DNA from 2 places in the Streptomyces sp. NPDC001393 genome. Region 2 is predicted to be linked to the other one. Evidence: riboswitches for the same ligand, from Rfam matches in the RefSeq annotation. Region 2 holds a riboswitch; the other holds the start of a gene.

Region 1 (4,371 bases), on a different contig from region 2:
ACCACTGATCCCGCGTCGCCACGCCACGCCGAAGGGCCCCGTCCGGGTTACGGACGGGGCCCTTCGCCCTGCCCGGCGCTGGATAGGCTGGGACCACACTGTTTCCTCAGGACACCAGGAGCGGCTATGAACGCTGTGACCCCCGCTGGAGGCGACACCGCGGCGGGCCGTTCCTGGCCCGCCCTGCTGAACGGCCTGCTGGACGGCCAGGACCTCTCCGCCGACGACACCGCGTGGGCGATGGACCGGATCATGCGCGGCGAGGCGACCGACGCGCAGATCGCGGGGTTCGCGGTGGCGCTGCGGGCCAAGGGGCAGACGGTGCAGGAGATCACCGGTCTGGTCCGCACGATGTACCAGCACGCGAACGTGATCGAGGTGCCCGGCCCCACCGTCGACATCGTCGGCACCGGCGGCGACGGGGCGAAGACGGTGAACATCTCCACGATGTCGTCACTGGTCGTCGCCGGCACGGGCGCGAAGGTCGTCAAGCACGGCAACCGCGCCGCGTCCTCCGCCTCCGGATCCTCCGACGTCCTGGCGAAGCTGGGCGTCAACCTCGACCTCACGCCCCGGCGGGTGGCCGAGGTCGCGGAGGAGGCCGGCATCACCTTCTGCTTCGCGGTGAAGTTCCACCCCGCGCTGCGTCATGTGGGCGCCGCACGCGGCCAGTTGGGCATCCGTACGGTGTTCAACCTGCTCGGTCCGCTGACCAACCCGGCGAAGGTGCGGGCCCAGGCGGTCGGCGTGGCCGTCGCCCGTGAGGCGCCGATCGTCGCGGGCGTGCTCGCGGAGCGCGGCAACTCCTCGCTGGTCTTCCGCGGCGACGACGGGCTGGACGAGCTGACCACGACATCCACGTCCCACGTCTGGGTGGTCCGGGACGGCAAGGTCACCGAGGAGACCTTCGACCCGCGGGACGTCGGCATCGACCTCGTTCCCGTGGAGGCGCTGCGCGGCGGCGACCCGTCGCACAACGCCGAGGTCGCCCGCCGTCTGCTGGACGGCGAGCAGGGCCCGGTACGGGACGCCGTGCTGCTGAACTCCGCGGCGGCCCTGGTGGCCCTGCACCCGACGGACGCCTCGCTCGCCGACCAGCTGCGGGCCGGCATGGCCCAGGCCGCCGAATCCATCGACTCGGGCGCGGCGAAGCGGACGCTGGAACGGTGGGTGGCGGCGAGCAACGCCTAGTGCCCCGGCAGGCAACGTTTGCCCGTCAAGGAGCGGCGTCCGGTGCGTGCTCTGGGGGTCCCCCCCGGCCGAAGGCTGGGGGAGTGCCGGGTGCAAGTCCTCGTACTGGATGTACTTGGGCTTGTGCCCGGTGCGGCGAGTGGGGGCACCTCCCACGCCCTTAAGGCAGTGGGGGAGCGTGCCGGGCGTCGCGACGGGGCGAACGTTGCCTGCCGGGGCGCTGGCCGCCGCCGGTGGTCGTCCCGCGATCCGGACACGGGTTGCGGGGCGACGATCATTTACCGTACGTTTCTGCACCAGGTCATGAGTGACAGCCATTCGGCCCCGGCCGGCTGTCCGGCAACCCTCCGTCCGTGGCGGGGTGCCCCGGGTGAAGACCAGGCCGTAGGCAGCGAGGTCTACGGCAAGCGCGGACCCCTCGCGCGCTCGACGAGAGCGCGGGACCAGGGGTCCTGGTCATCGAGGGAGCCTTCCGTGAGCAAGCGAATGCGATAGGGCCGCAGAGCCCCGCCTCCGCACACCCCTTTTCTCTTCTTCCCGTACGTGTCTTCGCGTACGTCCTCACGGGAGTTCCCCATGTCTGTCTTCACCGCTGCCGCCGACCAGTCCGTTTGTGCCCCTCTGCCGGTTCTGGGCCGGGATGTCACCGTCCCGCTCGTCACCGGCGGCGAGGTCACCTACGCGGCCCTCGACTACGCGGCCAGCGCCCCTGCCCTGCAGCGCGTCTGGGACGACGTGGCCGCCTACGCGCCGTACTACGGCAGCGTCCACCGTGGCGCCGGCTACCTCTCCCAGCTCTCCACCGACCTCTTCGAGAACGCCCGCAGGACGGTCGCCGACTTCCTCGGCTGCCGCCCCGCCGACCAGGTGGTCTTCACCCGCTCCACCACCGACTCCCTGAACCTGCTGGCCCGCGCGCTCCCCGCCGACTGCCAGGTCTTCGTCTTCGAGACCGAGCACCACGCCTCCCTGCTGCCCTGGCAGGACGCGCGCGTCACCTACCTCGACGCCCCGCGCACTCCGCAGCAGGCCGTGGCGACCCTGGAGCGGGCCCTCGCCGACCGGGACCCCCACGGCCCGGCCCTCGTCTGCGTCACCGGCGCCTCCAACGTGACCGGCGAGCTGTGGCCGGTGCGCGAACTGGCCGCGGCGGCGCACGCCCACGGCGCCCGCATCGTCCTGGACGCCGCCCAGCTGGCCCCGCACCACCCCGTGTCCCTGCGTGACCTGGACGTCGACTGGGTCGCCTTCTCGGGTCACAAGCTGTACGCCCCCTTCGGCTCCGGCGTTCTGGCCGGCCGCGCCGACTGGCTGCGCGCGGCCGAGCCGTACCTGGCCGGCGGGGGCGCCAGCCGCAAGGTGACCCGGCGTCAGGACGGCGGCGTGGAGGTGGAGTGGCACGACAGCGCCGCACGGCACGAAGCGGGCTCGCCCAATGTGATCGGCGCCTACTCCATCGCGTCGGCCTGCAAGGCGCTGACCGAGGCCGGCTGGGACACCCTGGTGGCCCGGGAGCAGCACCTCGTCCGCCGGGTCCGGGCCGGCCTTGCCGAGATCCCCCAGGTGAAGGTGCTCTCCCTCTTCGGCGACGACGCCCCGCGCGTCGGTGTCATCTCCTTCGTCGTCGAGGGCTGGAACAGCTCCCACTTCGCCGCCGCGCTCTCCGCCGAGTACGGCATCGGCGTCCGCGACGGCCTCTTCTGCGCCCACCCCCTGGTCCGCACCCTCCTCGGCACCGACCCCCAGACCCAGGGCGAGTGCGGGGCCCCCGAGGCCGCGCCGGGGGAGAAGTCCCTCAACGCCATCCGCGTGAGCTTCGGCGCGGGCACCCCCGACGAGCACGTGGAGCGTTTCCTGACGGCGGTGCGGGAGCTGGTGACCGACGGTGCGAAGTGGACGTACCGGACGGAGGACGGCCGCTGCGTCCCGGCGGTGTGATCGGCGCCCCGCGGACGCTCAGGCGGTCTTTTCGACGGTCAGTTGTCCAGACCGATCGAGAAGGCCGCCTCCAGGTCGTGCTGGGAGTAGGTGCGGAAGGCGACGTGCGTGTCGGTGGCCTCGACGCCCGGGATCTTGCTGATCCGGCCGGGGATGACATCGGCGAGATCCTCGTGCTGCCGCACCCGGACCATCGCGATCAGGTCATATGTGCCCGTGACGGAGAAGACCTCGCTCACCGACTCCAGCGAAGCGATCTGCTCCGCGATCTCGGGGATCCGGTCCACGCTGGTCTTGATCAGGACGATCGCGGTGATCACGGCTGGTTCTCTCCCTCGGGGGCCTGAGCAGGGGCGGCTTTCACTCTAGCCGCCCGGCCGTACCGCACCCACGCGTAGCCGAAGCCCAGGCCGAAGCCGATGAGGTGGGCCAGATAGGCCACCCCGGGGCCGCCCGAGCTCTGCTCCGCCGCCGCCCACTGCAGGGCCGCCCAGAACGGCAGCACGATCCACGCGGGAAAGCGCAGTGGCAGGAAGAACAGGAACGGCAGAAGACTGGTGACACGGGCACGGGGGAACAGGTAGAGGAACGCTCCGAGGACCGCCGAGATCGCCCCGGAGGCGCCCACCAGCGACTGCTCGGAGGCGGCGTTGGCGGCCGCGTAGCCGAGCAGGGCGAGACAGCCGCAGCCGACGTAGAAGAGAGTGAACTCGACCCGGCCCATCCGCTCCTCGGTCATCACGCCGAAGACGAAGAGGAAGAGCATGTTGCCGAGCAGGTGCACCCAGCTGCCGTGTACGAACAGGGCCGTGGCGGGGGTCAGGACCTCGCGCAGCGGCCTGGCGAACAGCTCGGCCGGCACCACGCCCCAGCGCCGGAAGTACGCCCGCTGCGCGGCGAGCAGGCCGTCCCCGGAACCGTATCCCGGGGTGAGCCCCGAGGCCGGGCCCAGGACGAAGAGCAGGCAGCACAGGGCGATGAGGCCGTACGTCATGGGTGCTGATGAGCTCCGGACCGCTCTGAGGGTCCTGCCGGCCGCCGTGCTCCACTCGCTGATCATGAATACAGAGCATGACGTAACGGGACGCAAGCCGACAGACCGCCTCGCCGCCTTGGACGGACCAGCGGCGAGTCCCCGCCAGGCCGTAGGGTTACCGCCACACGCGTCGGCCGGCGGCGCGACGAGCGACTACCAGAAGGAAGCGGACAGCCACGATGACGGTTCCCCTGCCGACCGCGACC
Region 2 (4,371 bases):
GCACCAGGCACAGGTGGTAGTCCTGCACCAGCACCGCCGCCCCCTCGGCCGCCTCCTCGGCCAGCGCCTCGGCGAACGCCCGGTTGTAGGCCTCGTAGGCCGCCCACTGCCGCCGGAACCCCGCGTCGAAGACCGGCTCCAGCGGGGTCTGGTACAGCATGTGGTGGACGAACCAGAGCACCGAGTTGGCGATGCCGTTGTAGGCGTCCGAGTGGACCTGTGCGTCGATGTCCAGCATCCGCACCCGCTGCCCGCCGGCGTCCTCGCCCGGCAGCAGCCCGCCGCCCGCCCGCCGTACGGCCTCCCGGTCCCCGTCGCCGAGCGCCGCGCACACCCACAGGGAGTCCGCGTCCGGCCCGATGGCCGACAGCCCGGACACCAGCCCGCCGCCGCCCCGCCTGGCGTGCAGCGAGCTGCTGTCGTCCACCGTGTACGAAACCGGGCCGCGGTTGGACGCGACCAGCACCTGAGCTCTCTCGGCAGCACCCTGCGTGGAAGCCATGGTCCTCAACCTAGCCCGGCCCGGAAACGCTCAAACGTACGGGCACGCCGGGGTGCCACAGCCGTACACGAACTCAGGCCACCCGGCGCTCGGCGTACTCGGCGATCTCCGCCATCGGCGGCCGTTCCTCGGTGTCCACCGAGTAGGTGCGTGGCTCGAAACCGTCCTCGCCGCGCTCGAACTGGGTGAGGGACGGGCGGATCAGATGGCCGCGGGCCAGCCGCAGCTGGGCCGTGCGGTAGATCGCCGCGGCCATCCGGCCGAGCGCCTGCCCGTCCTGGTGGCGGTGCTTGCGCACGCCCACGTCCACCTGCCCCAGCGCGTCCAGCCCCACCAGGTGCAGGGCGTCCACCAGCATGCCCAGCTCCACGCCGTAGCCGACAGGGAAGGGGAGCTGTTCCAGCAGGCTGCGCCGGGCCGCGTACTCGCCGCCCAGCGGCTGCACGAATCCGGCCAGCTGCGGCCAGTGCATGTTCAGCAGCGGGCGGGCCATCAGCTCGGTCACCCGGCCGCCCTGACCGGCCGACCCGGCGAGCGGACGGTCGTACATCGCCTTGACCAGGTCCACGCCCGGCTCGGTGAGCAGCGGGCCGACGATCCCGGAGACGAAGTCGGAGGAGAACTCCCTCAGGTCCGCGTCGATGAAACAGACGATGTCCCCGGTGGTCACCAGGAGCGAGCGCCACAGCACCTCCCCCTTTCCGGGAACGGAGGGGATACGGGGCAGGATCTCGTCCCGGTGAACGACCCGCGCGCCCGCCGCGGCGGCGACCTCGGAGGTGCGGTCGGTGGAGCCGGAGTCGACCACCACGATCTCGTCGACGAGCGGAACCTGCTCCACGAGGTCGTGCCGGATGACCGCGACGATGTCGCCGACCGTCTCCTCCTCGTTGAGCGCGGGCAGCACGACCGAGACCGACTGGCCGGTGCGCTGCTTGGCCGCCAGGATCTTGTGCAGCGGGCGATCGGTCACGGACCAGGAGCGGGTGGCCAGCCAGCGCTCGACTTCTTCCAGCACAGTCAGCGGCTCCTCACGTGTCTCGCGGTTCGGACGACTATCTCAACTGTCCCGGCCTTCGGTTACAGTCTTGAACAACGCCGGTGACCATCGCATGTCGGGGGTCAGCGCGCGTCCACAACCGCATACCGCTCATCCAGAGGGGCAGAGGGACACGGCCCGATGAAGCCCCGGCAACCCTCCAGTCGGTACTCGTAGCTCGGCCTGAACAGGCGCGATCGCTCCGCGAGGCTCCCGGCTAGGGAAGGTGCCAAATCCGTCTCACGGCGAGATGCGTCGTGAGGAAGATGAGGAGAAAGGGCCTCGCCTCCATGGCTGTGCAGACAGTTGCAAGCTCCACCGATTCCACCGTCGACCTCGGTCCCGCCGCGGCCCTGAGCTGTCGCGAGTGCGGGCACCGCGTCTCCCTCGGCCCGGTGTTCGCCTGCGAGGAGTGTTTCGGCCCGCTGGAAATCGCCTACGACTTCTCCGCCTACGACACCGAAGAGCTGCGCCGCCGTATCGAGGCCGGCCCCGCGAACATCTGGCGGTACGCGCCGCTGCTGCCGGTCCCGGCCGACGTGGCCGACAAGCCGAACCTGAACCCCGGCTGGACCAAGCTCGTCAAGGCCGACAACCTCGCCGCCGAACTCGGCGTCACCGGGGGCCTGTTCGTCAAGGACGACTCCGGCAACCCGACCCACTCCTTCAAGGACCGCGTGGTCGCCCAGGCCCTGGAGGCCGCCCGCGCCTTCGGCTTCACCACCCTGTCCTGCTCCTCCACCGGGAACCTCGCCGGCGCCGTCGGCGCGGCCGCGGCGAGGGCCGGCTTCCGCTCCTGCGTGTTCATCCCGCACGACCTGGAGCAGGGCAAGGTCGTCATGGCCGCGATCTACGGCGGCGACCTCGTCGGCATCGAGGGCAACTACGACGACGTGAACCGCTTCTGCTCCGAGCTGATCGGCGACCCGGCCGGCGAGGGCTGGGGCTTCGTCAACGTCAACCTGCGGCCGTACTACGCGGAGGGCTCCAAGACCCTGGCGTACGAGATCTGCGAGCAGCTCGGCTGGCGGCTCCCGGACCAGATCGTGGTCCCGATCGCCTCCGGCTCCCAGCTCACGAAGATCGACAAGGGTCTGCAGGAGCTGATCAAGCTCGGTCTCGTCGAGGACAGGCCGTACAAGATCTTCGGTGCGCAGGCCGAGGGCTGCTCGCCGGTGTCCACCGCCTTCAAGGCCGGGCACGACGTGGTCCGTCCCCAGAAGCCGAACACCATCGCCAAGTCCCTCGCCATCGGCAACCCGGCCGACGGACCGTACGTCCTGGACATCGCCCGCCGCACCGGCGGTGCCGTGGAGGACGTGACGGACGAGGAGGTCGTCGACGCCATCAGGCTGCTGGCCCGCACCGAGGGCATCTTCGCGGAGACGGCGGGCGGCGTGACCGTCGGCGTCACCCGCAAGCTGCTCAAGGACGGCGTCCTGGACCCGACGAAGACCACGGTGGTCCTCAACACCGGCGACGGCCTGAAGACGCTGGACGCGGTGGCCGGCACCGGCCTCACCGCTACCATCCGCCCGAACCTGGACTCCTTCCGAGAGGCTGGCCTCGCATGAGCGTGACCGTTCGCATCCCCACCATCCTGCGCACCTACACCGGTGGCCAGGCGGAGGTCAGCGCCGAGGGCGCGACCCTCGCCGAGGTCATCGAGGACCTGGAGAAGAACCACACCGGGATCGCCGCGCGCGTCCTGGACGACCAGGGCAAGCTGCGCCGGTTCGTCAACGTCTACGTCAACGACGACGACGTCCGCTTCGAGCAGGGCCTTGAGACCGCCACCCCGGACGGCGCCGGCGTTTCCATCATTCCGGCCGTTGCCGGCGGCTGATCGTTACCTTGGGTAACTTCGGTTACGCGTTGTTCATCGAATTGCCTCCTCCGTGAGAGAAGCGGAGGGGGCAATTCTGTGTGATTGAGCGCGGTAGAGTTGGGGAACGCGCTCACGGGCCGACCGGTCGAGGACCCTGTATTCATGCCGGACGCCCGACAAGAAGCGGCCAAAGTCGACGGGTTTTATGCGGCTTTTGTGACGGTTTGAGAGGCCCGACTTGCCCCGAAGTCGGATGAATTCTCACCACATTCCGGACCGTTCCCGTCCAGAATTCTCGTCCGATTGACCTGTTGCAGACGGCAGTTGGACAGATACATTCAGCCGCGGTCGACGCGTTCCGGCGCACGCCCCCGACCGATGGGGGGTGAGGTCTGACCCGGATCCGCGAAGTGTGGATCTGTGCAAGGGCCAGTAATAGGGGAGTTAGGCATGGCTCAGGGCACCGTCAAGTGGTTCAACGCGGAGAAGGGGTACGGCTTCATCGCGGTCGACGGTGGTGCGGATGTTTTCGTCCACTACAGCGCGATCCAGATGGACGGTTACCGCACCCTGGAAGAGGGGCAGCGGGTCGACTTCGAGATCTCGCAGGGCCAGAAGGGCCCGCAGGCGGACATGGTCCGGCTGGCGACCAGCTGAAGCACGCGTCGACTGACAGCGACGTTCTTCTGTTTCTTCGAAGGGCCCGCACCCCGCTCGGGGTGCGGGCCCTTCGCCGTGCCCGGCGTGCCCGTGTTCGCGGGCGGCTGACCCGGGTGCCGTACACCCCGGGCGCTTGCGCCCACCCGTCGCCCGACCACCACCCCTCAAGGAACCCGCTTCGCGGGTGCGCCTTGCACTCGTGCATGCCGAGTGCTAATCATTGGCGTTAGCACTCTGAAGGTGAGAGTGACAGTGAAGGACCGGGTCGGTGAGGCCCGCAGGCCGGGTGGGGCAAGGAACCACGAGGCCGGCGAGCCGTCCGTCGCGGGCGCGGGCGCGGTC

What was found. A riboswitch is a leader RNA that binds a small molecule or an ion and turns the genes downstream of it on or off. The one in region 2 is predicted to bind S-adenosylmethionine.
Region 1: another riboswitch for S-adenosylmethionine. It lies ahead of ACWC2T_RS02750 (aminotransferase class V-fold PLP-dependent enzyme); the one in region 2 lies ahead of thrC (threonine synthase).

What each region holds. Positions count from the first base shown of each region.
Region 1 is NZ_JBSFIH010000001.1:593,660-598,030, forward strand. It holds gene qcrB (cytochrome bc1 complex cytochrome b subunit) at 1-8, shown strand, start outside; gene trpD (anthranilate phosphoribosyltransferase) at 127-1,191, shown strand; SAM riboswitch class IV at 1,491-1,607, shown strand; gene ACWC2T_RS02750 (aminotransferase class V-fold PLP-dependent enzyme) at 1,768-3,129, shown strand; gene ACWC2T_RS02755 (Lrp/AsnC family transcriptional regulator) at 3,168-3,449, opposite strand; gene ACWC2T_RS02760 (rhomboid family intramembrane serine protease) at 3,446-4,189, opposite strand; gene ACWC2T_RS02765 (hypothetical protein) at 4,345-4,371, shown strand, end outside.
Region 2 is NZ_JBSFIH010000029.1:90,342-94,712, forward strand. It holds gene ACWC2T_RS27750 (alpha,alpha-trehalose-phosphate synthase (UDP-forming)) at 1-502, opposite strand, end outside; gene ACWC2T_RS27755 (glucosyl-3-phosphoglycerate synthase) at 576-1,520, opposite strand; SAM riboswitch class I at 1,650-1,814, shown strand; gene thrC (threonine synthase) at 1,832-3,115, shown strand; gene ACWC2T_RS27765 (MoaD/ThiS family protein) at 3,112-3,387, shown strand; gene ACWC2T_RS27770 (cold-shock protein) at 3,820-4,026, shown strand.